DNA from 3 places in the Streptomyces sp. NPDC102441 genome. Region 2 is predicted to be linked to each of the others. Evidence: riboswitches for the same ligand, from Rfam matches in the RefSeq annotation. Region 2 holds a riboswitch; each other region holds the start of a gene.
The links. A riboswitch is a leader RNA that binds a small molecule or an ion and turns the genes downstream of it on or off. The one in region 2 is predicted to bind cobalamin.
Positions count from the first base shown of each region.

Region 1: another riboswitch for cobalamin. It lies ahead of ACIREO_RS35985 (cobalamin biosynthesis protein); the one in region 2 lies ahead of ACIREO_RS22025 (ABC transporter substrate-binding protein).
Region 3: another riboswitch for cobalamin. It lies ahead of metE (5-methyltetrahydropteroyltriglutamate--homocysteine S-methyltransferase); the one in region 2 lies ahead of ACIREO_RS22025 (ABC transporter substrate-binding protein).

Region 1 is NZ_JBIWKH010000022.1:52,441-57,708, reverse strand. Features, by position in the region: gene ACIREO_RS35995 (putative cobaltochelatase) at 1-852, opposite strand, end outside; gene ACIREO_RS35990 (cobyric acid synthase) at 849-2,399, opposite strand; gene ACIREO_RS35985 (cobalamin biosynthesis protein) at 2,396-3,340, opposite strand; cobalamin riboswitch at 3,469-3,598, opposite strand; gene ACIREO_RS35980 (hypothetical protein) at 3,767-3,991, opposite strand; gene ACIREO_RS35975 (anion permease) at 4,004-5,254, opposite strand.
Region 2 is NZ_JBIWKH010000009.1:331,369-336,636, reverse strand. Features, by position in the region: gene ACIREO_RS22025 (ABC transporter substrate-binding protein) at 1-1,208, opposite strand, end outside; cobalamin riboswitch at 1,268-1,396, opposite strand; gene ACIREO_RS22020 (sugar-binding transcriptional regulator) at 1,482-2,453, opposite strand; gene ACIREO_RS22015 (FGGY family carbohydrate kinase) at 2,560-4,020, opposite strand; gene ACIREO_RS22010 (transketolase family protein) at 4,017-4,979, opposite strand; gene ACIREO_RS22005 (transketolase) at 4,976-5,268, opposite strand, start outside.
Region 3 is NZ_JBIWKH010000003.1:32,487-37,754, forward strand. Features, by position in the region: gene ACIREO_RS06405 (glycoside hydrolase family 43 protein) at 1-1,302, opposite strand, end outside; gene ACIREO_RS06410 (polysaccharide deacetylase family protein) at 1,516-2,415, shown strand; cobalamin riboswitch at 2,476-2,696, shown strand; gene metE (5-methyltetrahydropteroyltriglutamate--homocysteine S-methyltransferase) at 2,851-5,169, shown strand; gene ACIREO_RS06420 (GH92 family glycosyl hydrolase) at 5,230-5,268, opposite strand, start outside.

The sequences.
Region 1 (5,268 bases), on a different contig from region 2:
CGCCGTGCGGGCCATGACGATGTCGGCGCGCATCCCGTCGACCTCGAACGCGGCGCACGTCGCGGCGATCTGCCGCAACACGCCGTCGCCGAGCACCACACGGGGGAGCAGGGCGCGCGCGGCGACGATCCGCTCGCGCAACGCGTTCTCCTCGTCGGCCCACCGCGCGGCGAACCCGGCCGGATCGTCGTCGTAGGCGAGCCTGCGCCGTACGACCTCGACGCGCAGGTCCGTGTCACGCGAGGCCGCCACCTCGACGGTCAGCCCGAAGCGGTCCAGCAGCTGGGGGCGCAGTTCGCCTTCCTCGGGATTCATGGTCCCGACAAGGAGGAAGCGTGCGGCATGCCGCACGGAGACACCTTCGCGCTCGACGTACGAGGCACCCATGGCCGCCGCGTCGAGCAGCAGGTCCACCAGATGGTCGTGGAGGAGATTGACCTCGTCGACGTACAGGATCCCGCGATGGGCGTCGGCGAGGAGCCCCGGCTCGAAGGCCTTCACACCCTCGGAGAGAGCCCGTTCGATATCGAGCGCCCCGACGAGCCGGTCCTCGGACGCGCCGACCGGAAGCTCCACGGTCCGCGCCGGACGCGACACGCCCGTACCCGCCTCATGGGGGCCGTCGGGACACGCCGGATCGGGCGCGCCCGGGGCGCACGAGAAGCGGCACCCCGCCACGACCTCGACCTCGGGCATGAGCGCGGCGAGCGCGCGTACGGCGGTGGACTTCGCGGTGCCCTTCTCACCCCGGACCAGGACCCCGCCGACGGCGGGGCTGACCGCGTTGAGCAGGAGTCCCAGCCGCAGGTCGTCCTGCCCGACGATGGCGGTGAAGGGATAGGGCGTACTCACAGGGCCTCCTCTGTCGCAACCACAACTGCATGACCGGGCGCGGACGGCGCACCCGGCGGGATGAACGGCAGGCCCTCCGGCGCGCCGGTCTCGATCAGCCGCCACAGGGCGTCCGTGTCGGCGTGTTCCTCGATCAGGTCCCCCAGCCGGTCCAGCTGCTCCTCCCGCAACGCGCCGAAGCTCGTGTCCGGCGCCGCGGTGAACCGCCGTCCGGCGGCCCGCGCGACCTCGCCCAGGAACGCCCGCCGGAACGCGTCGCTCTCCAGCGACCCGTGCCAGTGCGTCCCCCAGACCGAGCCCACCCGGCACCCGTCCAGGAAGGGCTCGCCGCCGTTCACCTCGGCGACGCCGTGATGGATCTCGTACCCCTCCACCGGCTCCCCGAGCGCCGACCCGACGGGACGCCCCAGGACCTTCTCCCGGCCGAAGCGGACCCGCACCGGCAGCAGTCCGAGCCCCTCGACCACCCCGGCCCGCGACTCCACGTCGTCCTCGACGCGCTCGCCGAGGACCTGGAACCCGCCGCAGATCCCCAGCACCGGGCGCCCCTCGGCTGCCCGCCGCCGCAGCGCGTCGGCGAGTCCCCGCTCGCGCAGCCACGCCAGGGCCTTCACGGTGCCCCGCGTACCGGGCACGATCACGAGGTCCGCGTCGGCGAGCTCCTCCGCCCGGTCCACGAACCGCACCACCACACCCGGCTCGGCCGCCAGCGCGTCCACATCGGTGAAGTTCGACATCAGGGGTACGGCGCACACCGCGACCCGCAGCACGTCCTCGCCGTGCGGCGGCGCCACGGCCGACTCCCGTACGGTGCCGCGCATCGACACGCGCAGCCCGTCCTCCTCGTCGATGCCCAGACCGTGGGCGTAGGGCAGCACCCCGTACGTCCGCCTCCCCGTGAGCCCGAGCAGCATGTCGAGCCCCGGCTCCAGCAGCGACACGTCACCGCGGAACTTGTTGACGAGGTACCCGGCGACCAGCGACTGGTCCTCCGGGCTCAGCAGCGCCGTCGTGCCGAAGAACGAGGCGAACACGCCGCCCCGGTCGATGTCGCCGACCACCAGCACGGGAAAGCGCGCGGCCCGCGCGATCCCCATGTTCACGATGTCCGTGCGCCGTAGGTTGATCTCGGCCGGGCTGCCCGCCCCCTCGCAGATCACGGCGTCGTACGTGCTCCGCAGCTGCTCCAGACAGTCCACGACCGTCCCCAGCAGCGCCTCCTGGCGCCCGCCGTGGTAGCCGCGCGCACTCATCTCGCCGACCGGCTTCCCCATCAGGACGACCTGGCTCGACCGGTCGCCGCCCGGTTTGAGCAGCACCGGGTTCATCAGCGCCGAGGGCTCCACCCGGGCCGCCTGCGCCTGCATCGCCTGGGCGCGGCCGATCTCCGCACCCTCGCGGGTGACGAACGAGTTCAGCGACATGTTCTGCGCCTTGAACGGCGCGACCTTCACACCCCGGCGCACGAGCCACCGGCAGATCCCGGCCGTGACGACGCTCTTGCCCGCGTCCGAAGTGGTTCCCGCGACCAGCAGCCCGCCGCTCATCCGACTCTCCGTCCCATGGCCGACCGCCCCGCCGCACACACGGCGAGGGCCAGCACACTCACCCGGCGCGACAGCCGCACCGCGCGTTCGATGTCCGTGACCCGCACGTCCCGGCCGGCCTCGCCGTTGAGCACCGGCCGGTGCTCGACCCGCCCGCCGTACGCGAGGGTCCCGCCCAGCCGTACGCCGAGCGCACCCGCGAACGAGGCCTCCACCGGGCCCGCGTTGGGACTGGGATGCCTCCCCGCGTCGGCCCGCCAGGCCCGGGCCGCCTCGCGCGGGCGCCCCCCGGCGGCCACGGCGAGCAGGGCGGTGAGCCGGGCCCCGGGCCAGCCGGCGACGTCGTCGAGCCGGGCCGACGCCCAGCCGTAGCGCCGGTAGCGGGGCGACTTGTGCCCGACCATGGCGTCGAGCGTGTTGACCGCCCGGAAGGCGACCAGTCCCGGCACCCCGCCCAGCGCGCCCCACACGAGGGCTCCCACGACGGCGTCGGAGGTGTTCTCGGCGACGGACTCCACCACCGCGCGGGCGATCTGCTGCCCGTCCAGCGCCTGCGGATCGCGGCCGCACAGATGCGGCAGCCGCTCCCGGGCGAGCTCGATGTCCCCGGCGGCCAGCGCCCCGCCGATGGCCCGGGCCTCGCGGCCCAGCGAGGTGCCCCCGACGACGGACCAGGTGGCGGCGGCGGTCAGCGCCACGGCTGCGGCGGGACGGTTCCGTACGGCACGGGCGGCCAGCGCGGCGGCGCCCGTGGCACCACCGGCGCAGACGAGCGTGTGCAGGGCGCCCCAGCCGCGGTGGTCGCGCCACAGCCGGCTCTCGGCGCCCGCCGCACCACGCCCGAAGGCGGCGACGGGGTGGCCCCGCCGGGGATCACCGAGCAGCAGGTCGCCGATCAGCCCTGCGGCGGCGCCGTACGCGAAGATGCGGTCGGCTCGCACCGCTCAGCCGGCCGTCGCGCCTCGAAGGACCTCGGTGGCAGGTGGTGCGGCGGGCGACGCAGGGCAGCCGGGCATGGCGTGTGTCCTCACTCAGGGTCCGCGCCCTGGTTCGACGTGACCGGCGACGAGAGTCTCCTGGCTTCCGGATCCGCAGTTCCTCCGGCCTTCCAGTCCGCGGTGGCGGACCGTGACTTCCGTATGGAGGCTGCTCCCCGGTGACAGTGGCGGGACCGCGCCGGATTCGCACCGGCTTCCTCTCCTGTCGCCGTCAGGCCGACCGGCACCGGTCGGCCTGAATGGCTCCGGCAGTCCACCATGCCCCGCGAACGCCCGTCAACCTGCCGTTGACCTGCGAGGCTGTGCCGATACGCACACCGGGCCGGACACACCACGTGTGTCCGGCCCGGTGTGCTGCCTGACGGCCTCTCAGGCGACGATCAGATAGATCCCGTACGCGACGGCCGCCAGGCACAGTGCGAAGCAGGCGTACGCGCCGGTGCGCGCCAGGGCGCCGCCGCCACCGCCGCTCTGCGCCGTCGACGTCTGCCTGGCGAGACCCGTGACGCCGAGGGTGAAGAGGCCGACCAGTGCGACGGTGACCACGAGGCTGACGCCGAAGACGGAGGCGAGAGCTGCCCAGTCGATGTTCATGCGGATCTGTCCTTACACCGTGGCCGGGTCGGCCGGGGTTCCGGCCGTCGGAGCCGGGGCCGGGATGGTGGTCTTGAACTCCGGTGCGACGGTACCGGCGGGCGGCGGGCTGACCGCCGCGACTGCGGTGGTGACGACGCCCGCGGCCTCGGCGCCCGGGGCCACGTCGTTGTGGTCGACCGGCTTGCGGCGCGACAGCAGCCAGATGGCGCTGGAGCCCGCGATGAGCAGGACGGCGACGGCCGTGACGCCCCAGGGGCCCTGCTTGGTCAGGAACTCGGCGCCCGCGCCCATCAGACCGGCGGCGGGCAGGGTCAGGCCCCAGGCCACGAACATCCGGGTGGCGGTGGACCAGCGGACCGTGCCTCCCTTGCGTCCGAGACCCGCGCCCATGACGGCGCCCGAGCAGGACTGCGTGGTGGAGAGGGAGAAGCCGAGGTGCGAGGAGGCCAGGATGACCGTGGCCGCGCTCGTCTGGGCCGCGAAGCCCTGCTGCGGGCGCAGGTCGGTGAGGCCGCTGCCCATCGTGCGGATGATGCGCCAGCCGCCGAGGTAGGTGCCCATCGCGATGGCGATACCGGCTGAGGCGATGACCCAGACCGGCGGGTTGGAGCCGGGGGAGAGGACGCCCCCGGTGACCAGGGCCAGGGTGATGATGCCCATGGTCTTCTGTGCGTCGTTGGTGCCGTGGGCGAGCGAGACGAGACCGGCCGAGGCGATCTGGCCGGCGCGGTACCCCTTCGCGGTCGACTTCAGCTGGGCCTCGTCGGTGATCTTCCGGTTGAGGCGGTACGTCAGCTTCGTGGCCAGCAGCGCGGCGAGACCGGCCACGACGGGCGCGGCGATCGCGGGCAGCAGGACCTTCGTGACGACGGTTCCGCCGTTGATCGAGGACCAGCCGGCGGACATGACCGCGGCACCGATGAGGCCGCCGAAGAGTGCGTGGGAGGAACTGGAGGGCAGGCCGACCAGCCAGGTCAGCAGATTCCACAGGATCGCGCCGACGAGCGCCGCGAAGATGACCTCGGTTCTGAGGCCGTTCTCGTTGATGATCCCGCCGGAGATCGTCTTGGCGACCTCCACCGACAGGAACGCGCCGACGAGGTTGAGAACGGCGGACATCGCCACCGCTGTCTTGGGCTTGAGTGCGCCGGTGGAGATGGTGGTGGCCATCGCGTTGGCGGTGTCGTGGAAACCGTTCGTGAAATCGAACACGAGAGCTGTCACGATCACGATCGCGAGCAGCAGCGTGATGTGTTCCATTTACCCAGGCAATC
Region 2 (5,268 bases):
ACGTTGGCGGTCACCTCCAGCCCGACCTCGCCCAGCTGTCGGCCCATCAGGTTCGCTGCGGCCTCCCACGCGGCGTCGACGGGGCTGGTCTCCACGGTGACGGGCAGTCCCTCCGCACCGGCTTCCCTGACCAGCCTCCGCGCCTCCCCGACGTCCCGTTCGCGGGGCGCCAGGCCCTCCGGATAGCCGCGCAGGCCCATCCCGAACAGGTCGTTCCCCGGCTCACCGTGGCCGGCCAGCGCGACCCGGACCAGTGCCTCCCGGTCGATCCCGAGCTGTACGGCCCGTACCAGCCGCGGGTCGTCGAAGGGCTTGCGGCCGGTGCGCAGCAGCAACTGCTGCGCGGTGGCACGCCGTGCGGTCAGCAGTCGCGTCGAGCCTTCCCGCTTCAGCCGTTCCACGGAGGCGCCGGCCATGTCGGCGGCGTAGTGGACCTGCCCGGACAGCAGCGCGTTGAGCCGCGCCGACTCCTCGTTCGCGGGGACGATCTCCAGCTCCGCTATGTGCGGGGCACCGTCCCAGTGGTCGGCCCATCGCCGGTAGCGGGCGGTGCCGCCGGGCGTGAACGACACATAGGTGAAGGGGCCGGAGCCGACGGGCTCGTGAAAGTCCTTCGTGCCGTCGGGGATGATCTCGGTGCCGGGGCCTGCGAAGACGGTGGGGAACTCGAAGTTGGGCGCCTTCAGTGCGAAGACGACCGACCGTTCGCCGTCTGCCCTGCTGGCGTCGAAGTCGATCGCGGAGAGCAGTACCTGCGAGGGCGAGCCGGTGCCGGGGTCGGCGGCGCGCCGGTAGCTGTGGAGGACGTCCTTCGCGGTGACCGGTTTCCCGTCGTGGAACTCCGCCTTGCGCAGACGTATTCGCCACCGGGTGCCGGAGGTGTCGCTCTCCCAGGATTCCGCGAGCCGCTCGCGGACGGACATGTCGTCCGCGTAGGTGGCCAGGGTGTCGTAGAGGGCCTTGGCGCGGGCCTGGTCGACGAAGTTCGGGGCGACGTGGGGGTCGAGGGTCTCCTGCGAGCCACCCGCCGTGAAGGCTGCGCGGAACCGGTCGCCCCCTCCCCCGTCCTTCCTGTCCGCACCACAGCCGGCGAGCAGGCCGGACGCGGCCAGCCCCAGGGCCCCGCCGGCGGCCAGCACGCTCCGTCTGCCGGGCTCAGGGCGGTTGCCGGGTTGTGGCCGGTGCCCCGGCTCCGTCCGGGCATGCATCGTCACAGTCGATCCTTTCCGGGGGTGTCCTCGCCCCTGCTGTCGGACCGGCGACGGGTCAGTCTCCTGGCTCCCGGATCGTCGCTCTCCTCCGCCTTCCCATCCGCGGCTGCGGACAGTGACATACAGAAGGACCGCTCCCCGGTCACAGTGGCGGGACCGCGCCGGACTCGCACCGGCTTCCTGATCCCCGTCGCCTCGTGGGCTCATTGTGACCCATGAGGTCGCCGGAGCGTGCCCCGGCTCTCGCCCCGGGCTCCGGAGCAACCGCGGTCAGCCGCGCAACACGTCCCGCGCCACGTCGGCATCGGTGATCAGGATGTTGACCCACCCGCCCCGCACCGCTCCTCGGATGGCCTCCACCTTGTCCTTGCCGCCCGCCACACCGATCCGGCGCTCCACGGCTCGGAGGTCGTCCGGCTCGATCGCGATGAGACGGTCGTTGAAGGGCGCGTCCACGGGCTCGCCCTCGGCGTCGAAGTAGCGGGCGCATACGTCGCCGACCGCCCCCAGCTCTCTGAGCCGCTGCTGGTCCTCGGCGGTGACGGCGTTGCCCGAGCGGCGCAGCAACGGCGACGGGTCCAGGCTGCCGATGCCCAGAACGGCCAGCGTGATGCGGGACCACGCCTGCATGACCTCCGCCATGGCCGGCTCCCGCGAGAGCAGGTCACGCAGCTCGCGGCTGCCGACCAGCGCCGCGGAAGGGGCGAAGACCGGCCGCGCCCCGGTGAGTTCCGCCAGGCGGCTCGTCAGCCGTGTGGCGTGCAACTGCACCTCCGGGCTCCCCGATCCGCCGAGGATCTGCACGACCTCATGGGCAACGGACGAGGTCTTGGCCCGCATGACCTTGACCGATTCCAGCAGGGTGGCGCTCCACGAGGACACGCCGATGACATCGCCTCCCTTGAGCGTGGCGTCCAGATAGGTGGCGGTCGCCGCGGCGAGGGCCGGAATGACGTCGGCGCCCGATCCCTCCGTCTCGACCACGACCGCGTCACGCAGGCCGTAGCGCTCGACCAGCGCATCCTCCAGCTCGGCGTGCACGCCTTCGGGTGAGACCACCACCGTACGGACCACACCCCGGTCGACCGCTTCCTTGAGGAGGCGGGAGACGCGGGGCTGGGACATATGGAGATGCGCCGCGATCTCCGGCTGCCTCACGCCGCGCTCGTGGTACATACGAGCCACCTTGACCAGCAGCCGGATGTGGTCCGGGCTGGGAGTGGACGACGCCACCGCCACCATGCCTCCAACTTCCTTGGTCCCGAGAGTCAGGCGCCGGATCGCACCGCACCGTCGCGGGCCATTCTATTCGCGGGGCGCTCGCTCGCGCCGGTGGTCATGGTGTCCCTCACCTCGCGCGTGCCCCGAGGTCGCGAGCGGCCCCGAGGCGCTGGTGCCAGCGGGCGACGGCATCGCTCCGGCGGGCGTCCTCCCAGGCGGGTGCGAAGATCCTCAGACCGCTGTCGGCACGCCGTTCCAGCTCGCCGGCCGTCCACAGGCCGGCGCCGAGACCGGCCAGATGGGCCGCTCCCATCGCGGAGAGTTCGTGATGCGGTGTACGGGCCACGGTCATGTCACTGATGTCGGCCTGCAGTCGCATGAGCTCGTCGCAGCGGCTCAGCCCGCCGTCGGCGACGACGTGGCGCAGCCCGGGCAGGACTGCGAGGACGTCATTCACCTGAAAGGCGACCGATTCCAGTGCTGCGCGAGCCAGTTGGGCGCGGCCGGTCCCCAGGCCGAACCCGGCGAGCACGGGCACGGCCCGGGCGTCCCACCAGGGTGCGCCGACGCCGCCGAAGGCCGGCACCAGGGTCGCGCCGCCGGCGTCCGCGTCGGAGGCGAGCCGGAGCACCTCCTCGGGTGTGCAGCCGAGGAGTTCGGCCAGCCAGGTGATGGTGCGCCCGGTGGAGCGGATGTTGGCCTCGTGCGCGTACGTCGTCGGTCCGGTGGACCAGGCCACTGTGGTGCACAGATCCTCCGCCGGCCGGGACGAGTCCGTGACGGCCATGACGGAGGAGCCGGTGCCGTAGGTGACCTTGACGGTTCCCCGGCGCCAGCCGGCGTGGGCGAACAGCGCGGCGTGCGAGTCACCCATCACCGCGAGCACCGGGGTGCCGTCGAGCAGCGGCGTCAGTCCGCGGATCTTCCCGAAGGGCCCGGTGGAGGGGACGATGTCGCTCAGCGCCGCCCGTGGGACGCCGAACAGCGCGAGCAGTCCGGTGTCCCAGTCGCCCGTTGCCAGGTCCATCAGCTGGGTCCGGGAGGCGTTGCCGATCTCCGTGACCGACTCCCCCGTCAGCGCGTGCAGAAGGTAGGCGTCGACGGTGCCCAGGGTCCAGGCACCGGAACCGCCGCGTACGCGGGAGGGGTCGTGCGCGTCGAGGAGCGCGGACATTTTCAGCGCGGAGAACATCGGGTCGAGCGGAAGGCCGGTGCGCCGGCGGATCTCCTCGCTCCGGCCCGCCCTGCCGAGACGGGCCGCATGCTCGACGCCGCGCTGGTCCTGCCAGCTGACGAGAGGGGCGACGGGCAGGCCCGTCGCCGTGTCCCATACGACGACCGACTCACGCTGCGTGCTCAGAGCCACCCCGGCCACGGCGCGCGGGTCACTGTCCCTGAGGCAGTCGGCGACTGCGGCGCGGACGCTGTCCAGGAGTGCGGACGCGTCCTGTTCCACCAGGCCGGGGCCCGGGTGGGACTGTGCCAGAGGTGCCTCGGCGCGGGCGGCGATGCGGCCGGCGGCGTCCACGAGCAGGGCTTTGGTGGAGCTGGTGCCCTGGTCGACGGCGAGGATGTGCGATTCCCTCAAGTGCGCCCCAGAACGTCGCGCGCGGCACCGGCGATGCCTTCGGCGCTCAGGCCGAAGTGGTCGAGCAGGAAGGACGCGCTTCCTGTCGGGGCAAAGGCCGGCACGCCGAGCATCCGCACCGGGACGGGGTGGTGCTCGGCCACCACCTTGGCGACGGCTGCTCCCAGGCCACCGGAGAGGAGTCCTTCCTCGGCGGTGACGATGGCCCCGGTCTCCCTGGCCGCGGCCACCACGGACTCCACGTCGAGCGGCTCGACGAACGTGGCGTTGAGCACGCGGGCCGAGAGTCCGTCGCGGGCGAGGAGGGCGGCGGCGTCGAGTGCCCGGGAGACCATCGTGCCCACCGCGATCAGCGTGAGGTCCGTTCCCGCGGCGAGGCAGGTCGCCCGGCCGGCCTCGAACGGGGTGCCGTCGGGCACGACGGCGGGCACCTTGAAGCGGGGCACCCGAAGGTAGGTGGGCCTGCCCGACGCTGCGGCCCAGCGCACGGCGGCACGGGTCTCGGACGGATCCGCGGGCACGATGATCTCCAGGCCCGGGACGGCCCGCATCCAGGAGAGGTCCTCGATGGAGTGGTGTGTGGGGCCCAACTCGCCGTAGGCCATGCCGGGGCTCTGGCCGCACAGCACCACATGGCGGTAGCTGTAGGCGATGTCGGCCTTGATCTGCTCCAGGGCGCGGCCCGTCAGGAAGGGCGCCGCGGCGGAGACGAAGGGGATGAAGCCGGCGTTGGCCAGTCCGGCCGACACACCGACGAGGTCCTGTTCGGCGATTCCCACGTTGATCAGCCGGGTGGGGAACTCCTCACGGAACTTCACGAGGTTGCTGGAACCCACCGAGTCGTTGCACACCGCCACGATCCGTTTGTCGGCGCGGGCCAGCACGGCGAGTTCGTCGGCGAAGTCCACCCGGCAGTCGTACACGGGGGCGACGGGCGCCTGTCCGGTCAGGGCGGTCACCGGTTCAACTCCTCCAGCGCGAGGCGGACCTGCTCGTCGGTGGGCACCTTGTGGTGCCACTCGACGCGGTCCTCCATGAACGAGACGCCCTTGCCCTTGACGGTCGCGGCGACCACCGCGACCGGGCGCCCGGTGGCCGAGGGGGCATAGGCCTCCTTGATCGCGCGGTGGTCGTGGCCGTCGATGACACGGACCTCCCAGCCGAAGCTCGACCACTTCGCGTCCAGGGGTTCCAGGGCCTTTGTGTCCTCCGTACGGGCGCCCTGCTGCAGCCGGTTGCGGTCCACCA
Region 3 (5,268 bases), on a different contig from region 2:
TGTGGGCGGCAGGATCCCCGTGGTCGTCACGTCGATCCGCAGCGTCAAAGGCCCGCGGGGCCCGGCGCGTTCGGCGACGGTCTGGCGCAGCGGGCCTATGCGGGCGACCGCACGCACCAGGCCGTCCTCGGTCTCCACCTGGTAGTGGTGCGCCTCGTCGAGCCGTACGGCGAGGCCGCCCCGGCCTCCTTCACCGGCGTCGATCCGCGTCCGCGCCCCGCAGTCGGGATCGCGCTGACGCCGCCCCACGAACACCCCGCCGGGCTTGTCCATGCCGTCCGCCCGGGCGTGCAGCACCAGGTGGCCCGGCCTCTCGTCGAGGCGGACGTCGTCCGGATCGCGCCGTCTTGGCGACACCCAGCAGGGTGCGAGTGCGAGGGAGTCGAAGTCGTCGCGGTGCGGCTCGGCGGGCCAGGGGCGCCGAGTCAGTCCCGGCGCCTCGGCGCGGAGTCCCAGCGGCCCCGGCAGCGGCCATTCGTCCTCCCATCGCACCGGTGCCAGGAACGTCTCACGCCCCATGCCGTGGAACCCAGGAGTGTCCCCGCGGGGCCGGGTGCCCAGCAGCACCATCCACCAGCTGCCGTCGTGCGCCTGCACCAAGTCGCCGTGGCCGGTGTTCTGCACCGGGTGATCCGTACTGCGATGGGACAGCACTGGGTTGTCCGGGTGCGGTTCGAAAAGGCCCGGCAGCGTGCGGGCCCTGGCCACCGACATCGCGTGCCCGCTCTCCGTCCCACCCTCCGACAGCAGCAGATACCACCAGTCGCCGATCCTGTAGAGGTGCGGGCCCTCGGGGTACTTGAGCCCGCTGCCCGACCACATCTCCACCGGCTCACCGAGCAGTTCGCCCGTCTTCGGCTCGATGCGCACCCCGCGGATCCCACCGTGGGAGAACACGCACCAGCAGTCGCCCTCGTCGTCCCAGGCCAGATCGGGGTCGATGCCGGGCACGCCGACCGGCACAGGGTCCGACCACGGACCGGCGGGATCCTCGGCGGTCACCAGGACGTTGCCGGCACCGGCGACCACGGTCGTGATCATCCAGAACCGGCCGTCGTGGTACCGCAGTGTGGGCGCGTACACCCCGCACGAGGACGGAGCCGTGTCAGGCAGCTCCAGCTGCGAAGGCCGGTCCAGGGCGTGTCCGATCAGCCGCCAGTGGACGAGGTCCCGGCTGTGCCACAGCGGCACGCCGGGTACGTATTCGAAGCTGGACGTCGCCACGTAGTAGTCCTCGCCCACGCGGCAGATGCTCGGATCCGGGCTGAAGCCGGGAATCACGGGATTGTCGAAGAGCACCATGGTCTGTCCTCAGGTTCGGGCCAGGACCGGGTCCCCAGGCCATGATCGTCGAAACGCTTCGAAGATGGCAGCACCGCATCGGGGTGTCAATAGACCTGGCGGTAGCGAGTGTTTGTCGAAGCGCTTCAACAACGCGCTTCGACAACGCCGGGTCGCCTACTGCACGCACAAATCCATGTGCGCGATCGTCAGGGCGGGGCCCAGACTGCGGGCATGGATCGAGAAGCCGTCGGACCCCCGCCCGTGACGTCCTCGGCGCGGTGGAACCGGGCCCTGGGATTTCCGCCCGATGCCCGCCTGCTGATCGTCAACTGCGACGACTTCGGTATGGATCCCTCGATCAACGCCGCGGTGATCGAGTCGATCGAGCAGGGGATCGCCAGTTCGTGCAGCCTCATGACCGTGTGTCCGGCGGCACCGGACGCCGTGCGGATGCTCCGGCGGCGGCCGTGGATCCCGTTCGGGATCCACCTCACGATGGTGTGCGAGACGCCGCACCGGCCCTGGGGTCCCCTGACCGCCAAGGAGAGGGTTCCCTCCCTGCTCGACTCCGCGGGCGGCTTCTTCGAGCCCACCCCTGACGGGCGCGCCGCCGTCCTCGGCAGGGCCCGGCCCGACGAGGTCGAGACCGAGTTCCGCGCGCAGATCGAGGCCGTCACCGATGCGGGGCTCACGCCCACCCACCTGGACTTCCACTGCCTGGCCGACGGCGGCCGCGACGACATCCTCGACCTGACCGCAGGGCTGGCCGCGGAGTACGGGCTCGCCGTCCGCGTATGGCTCGAGCCGGGGCTACGGGCGATGCGGCGTCGGGCGCTGCCCGTCGTCGACCATGACTTCCTGGACAGCTTCTCCCTCGCGACGGAGGACAAGGCTGCCCGTTATGTGAGGCTGCTCCACGATCTGCCGGCCGGACTCAGCGAATGGGCCGTCCATCCCGGTCTCGGCGGCCAGGAGCCGGGGACCGTCGACGGCGGCCGGCCGGTGCGCCGTACGGACCACGCGTTCCTGACGTCGCCGGGGGCATGGGAAGCGGTGGCCCGGGAGGGCATCACGGTGATCGACTACCGGGCCCTTCAGCGCATCTGGGCCCGGAACACGGGTCCTGGGTGAGCCGGCGCCTCCACCATCCGCATGCTGGACCTGGCGCACCGCGGCCTCGGACGGCCCCGTAGGCTGGAGGGCGCAGCTGGTTCGCCCCGTCCGCCATGCGGGATGCGTCGCAAGAGGGAACCCGGTGGAATTCCGGGACTGCCCCGCAGCGGTGAGCGGGAACGACCGCCGTCATACGCACTGGGTCCGACGTACCGGGCCTGGGAAGCGACGGCCATTAGGTGTCCTCCTGGAGGGCGTGCCCGCGAGTCCGAAGACCTGCCATCTGCCCGCGCGCGAACGAACCGCGCGCGGACATCCCGGTGACCTCGTGGGCGGGTCGGCGTACATACCTGACGGATCCCCGCGTCGCTCGGCGCCCGTCCGGTACGTCACCCTTCGCGCTCTCGTCCCGTCTCCGGGATCTCAGGGATCCATCTCGCGAAGGAGATCTCCGTGACCACCGAACACGCGACCACGGCAACGCGGTCCACTGTGCACGGCTTCCCCCGGCAGGGACAGAACCGGGAACTGAAGAAGGCCGTCGAGGGCTACTGGAAGGGGCGTGTCACCGCCGGTGCCCTCCGCGCCACAGCCGCCGGACTGCGCCGCGCCAACTGGGAGCAGCTGAGCGCAGCAGGCATCGGCGAGGTCCCGACCGGGGACTTCTCGTACTACGACCATGTGCTGGACACCACCGTCATGGTCGGAGCCGTCCCCGCCCGCCACCGCGAGGCAGTCGCCACCGATCCACTCGACGGCTACTTCGCGATGGCACGCGGCACGCAGGACGTCGCACCGCTGGAGATGACCAAGTGGTTCGACACCAACTACCACTACCTCGTCCCGGAGCTGGGCCCCGACACCGCCTTCGCGGCGGACTCCGCCAAACAGGTCGCCGAGCTCAACGAAGCCGTGGCCCTCGGGATGTCCGCCCGGCCTGTGGTGGTCGGTCCCGTCACCTACCTGCTCCTCTCCAAGCCGGCCCCCGGCGTGGCCGCGGACTTCGATCCGCTCACGCTCCTGGACCGTCTGCTGCCGGTGTACGCCGAGGTGCTCGCCGACCTGCGCGCGGCGGGAGCCGAGTGGGTACAGCTCGACGAGCCCTCTCTCGTCCAGGACCGCACCCAGGCCGAACTCGACGCCACCGAGCGCGCCTACCAGCACCTGGGCACACTCACCGACCGGCCCAGGCTGCTCGTCGCCTCCTACTTCGGCCGGCTCGGCGAGGCTCTTCCCGTCCTGGCCGAGGCACCGGTGGACGGGCTCGCACTGGACTTCACGGAGGCCGCCGCCGGGAATCTGGAAGCCCTCGCCGCCGTCGGGGGACTCCCCGGGAAGCGCCTGGTCGCGGGAGTCGTCAACGGGCGCAACGTCTGGATCAACGACATGGAGAAGTCGCTCTCCACCCTGGGCACCCTGCTCGGGCTCGCCGGACGGATCGACGTGGCGTCCTCCTGCTCGCTGCTGCACGTCCCGCTCGACACGGCGGCCGAACGGGACATCGAGCCGCAGGTCCTGCGCTGGCTGGCGTTCGCCCGGCAGAAGACCGCCGAGATCGTCACCCTGGCCAGGGGACTCACCCGGGGCACCGAGGCCATCGCGGCCGAACTCGCCGTCAACCGGGCCGACCTGGCGTCCCGCGCGCACTCCCCCGTCACCCGGGACCCCGCCGTCCGCGCCCGGACCACGGCGGTGACCGAGGCCGACGCCCACCGCTCCCAGCCGTACGGGGAACGGGCCCCGGCCCAGCGCGCGCGCCTCGGCCTGCCCCTGCTGCCGACGACCACCATCGGCTCCTTCCCGCAGACCACCGAACTGCGCGCCGCCCGCGCCGGACTGCGGACCGGGCGCATCGACACGGCCGGATACGAGGAGCGCGTCAGGGCCGAGATCCAGGAAGTGATCTCCTTCCAGGAGAAGACCGGCCTGGACGTCCTGGTGCACGGTGAGGCCGAACGCAACGACATGGTGCAGTACTTCGCGGAGCAGCTGACCGGCTACCTCGCCACCCAGCACGGCTGGGTCCAGTCCTACGGAACCCGCTACGTCCGTCCGCCGGTCCTTGCCGGTGACATCTCCCGCCCCGAGCCGATGACGGTGGGCTGGACGACGTACGCCCAGTCCCTCACCGACCGTCCGGTCAAGGGAATGCTCACCGGGCCGGTCACCATGCTGGCCTGGTCCTTCGTCCGCGACGACCAGCCTCTCGGCGACACCGCGCGGCAGGTGGCCCTCGCCCTGCGTGACGAGGTGCACGACCTCGAGTCCGCGGGGACGCCGGTCATCCAGGTGGACGAGCCCGCGCTGCGCGAGACCCTGCCGCTGCGCGCCGCCGACCACCGGGCCTATCTCGGCTGGGCGACGGAGTCGTTCCGGCTCACCACCGGCGGGGTGCGGCCGGACACCCAGATCCACACCCACATGTGCTACGCCGAGTTCGGTGACGTCGTCCAGGCCATCGACGACCTCGACGCCGATGTGATCAGTCTGGAGGCCGCCCGTTCCCACATGCAGGTCGCCCATGAGCTGGCGGAGCACGGATACCCGCGCGAGGCGGGACCCGGCGTGTACGACATCCACTCGCCCCGCGTGCCGAGCGTCGAGGAGGCCGCCGAACTGCTGCGCACCGGGCTGAGGGCGATCCCGGCCGGACGGCTGTGGGTCAACCCGGACTGCGGACTCAAGACCCGTGGCTGGCCTGAGACCCGCGCGGCGCTGGAGAACCTCGTGGCAGCGGCCCGCACGGTCCGCGGCGAGCTCCCGTCGTCCTGACGACCGGAACCGGCCGGGGCGCTCGACGCTCCCCGGCCGGTTCGACACCCGCTCAGAACCTCACTTCAGGGCGGGCGGTGCCGCGTCCGCCGATGTTCC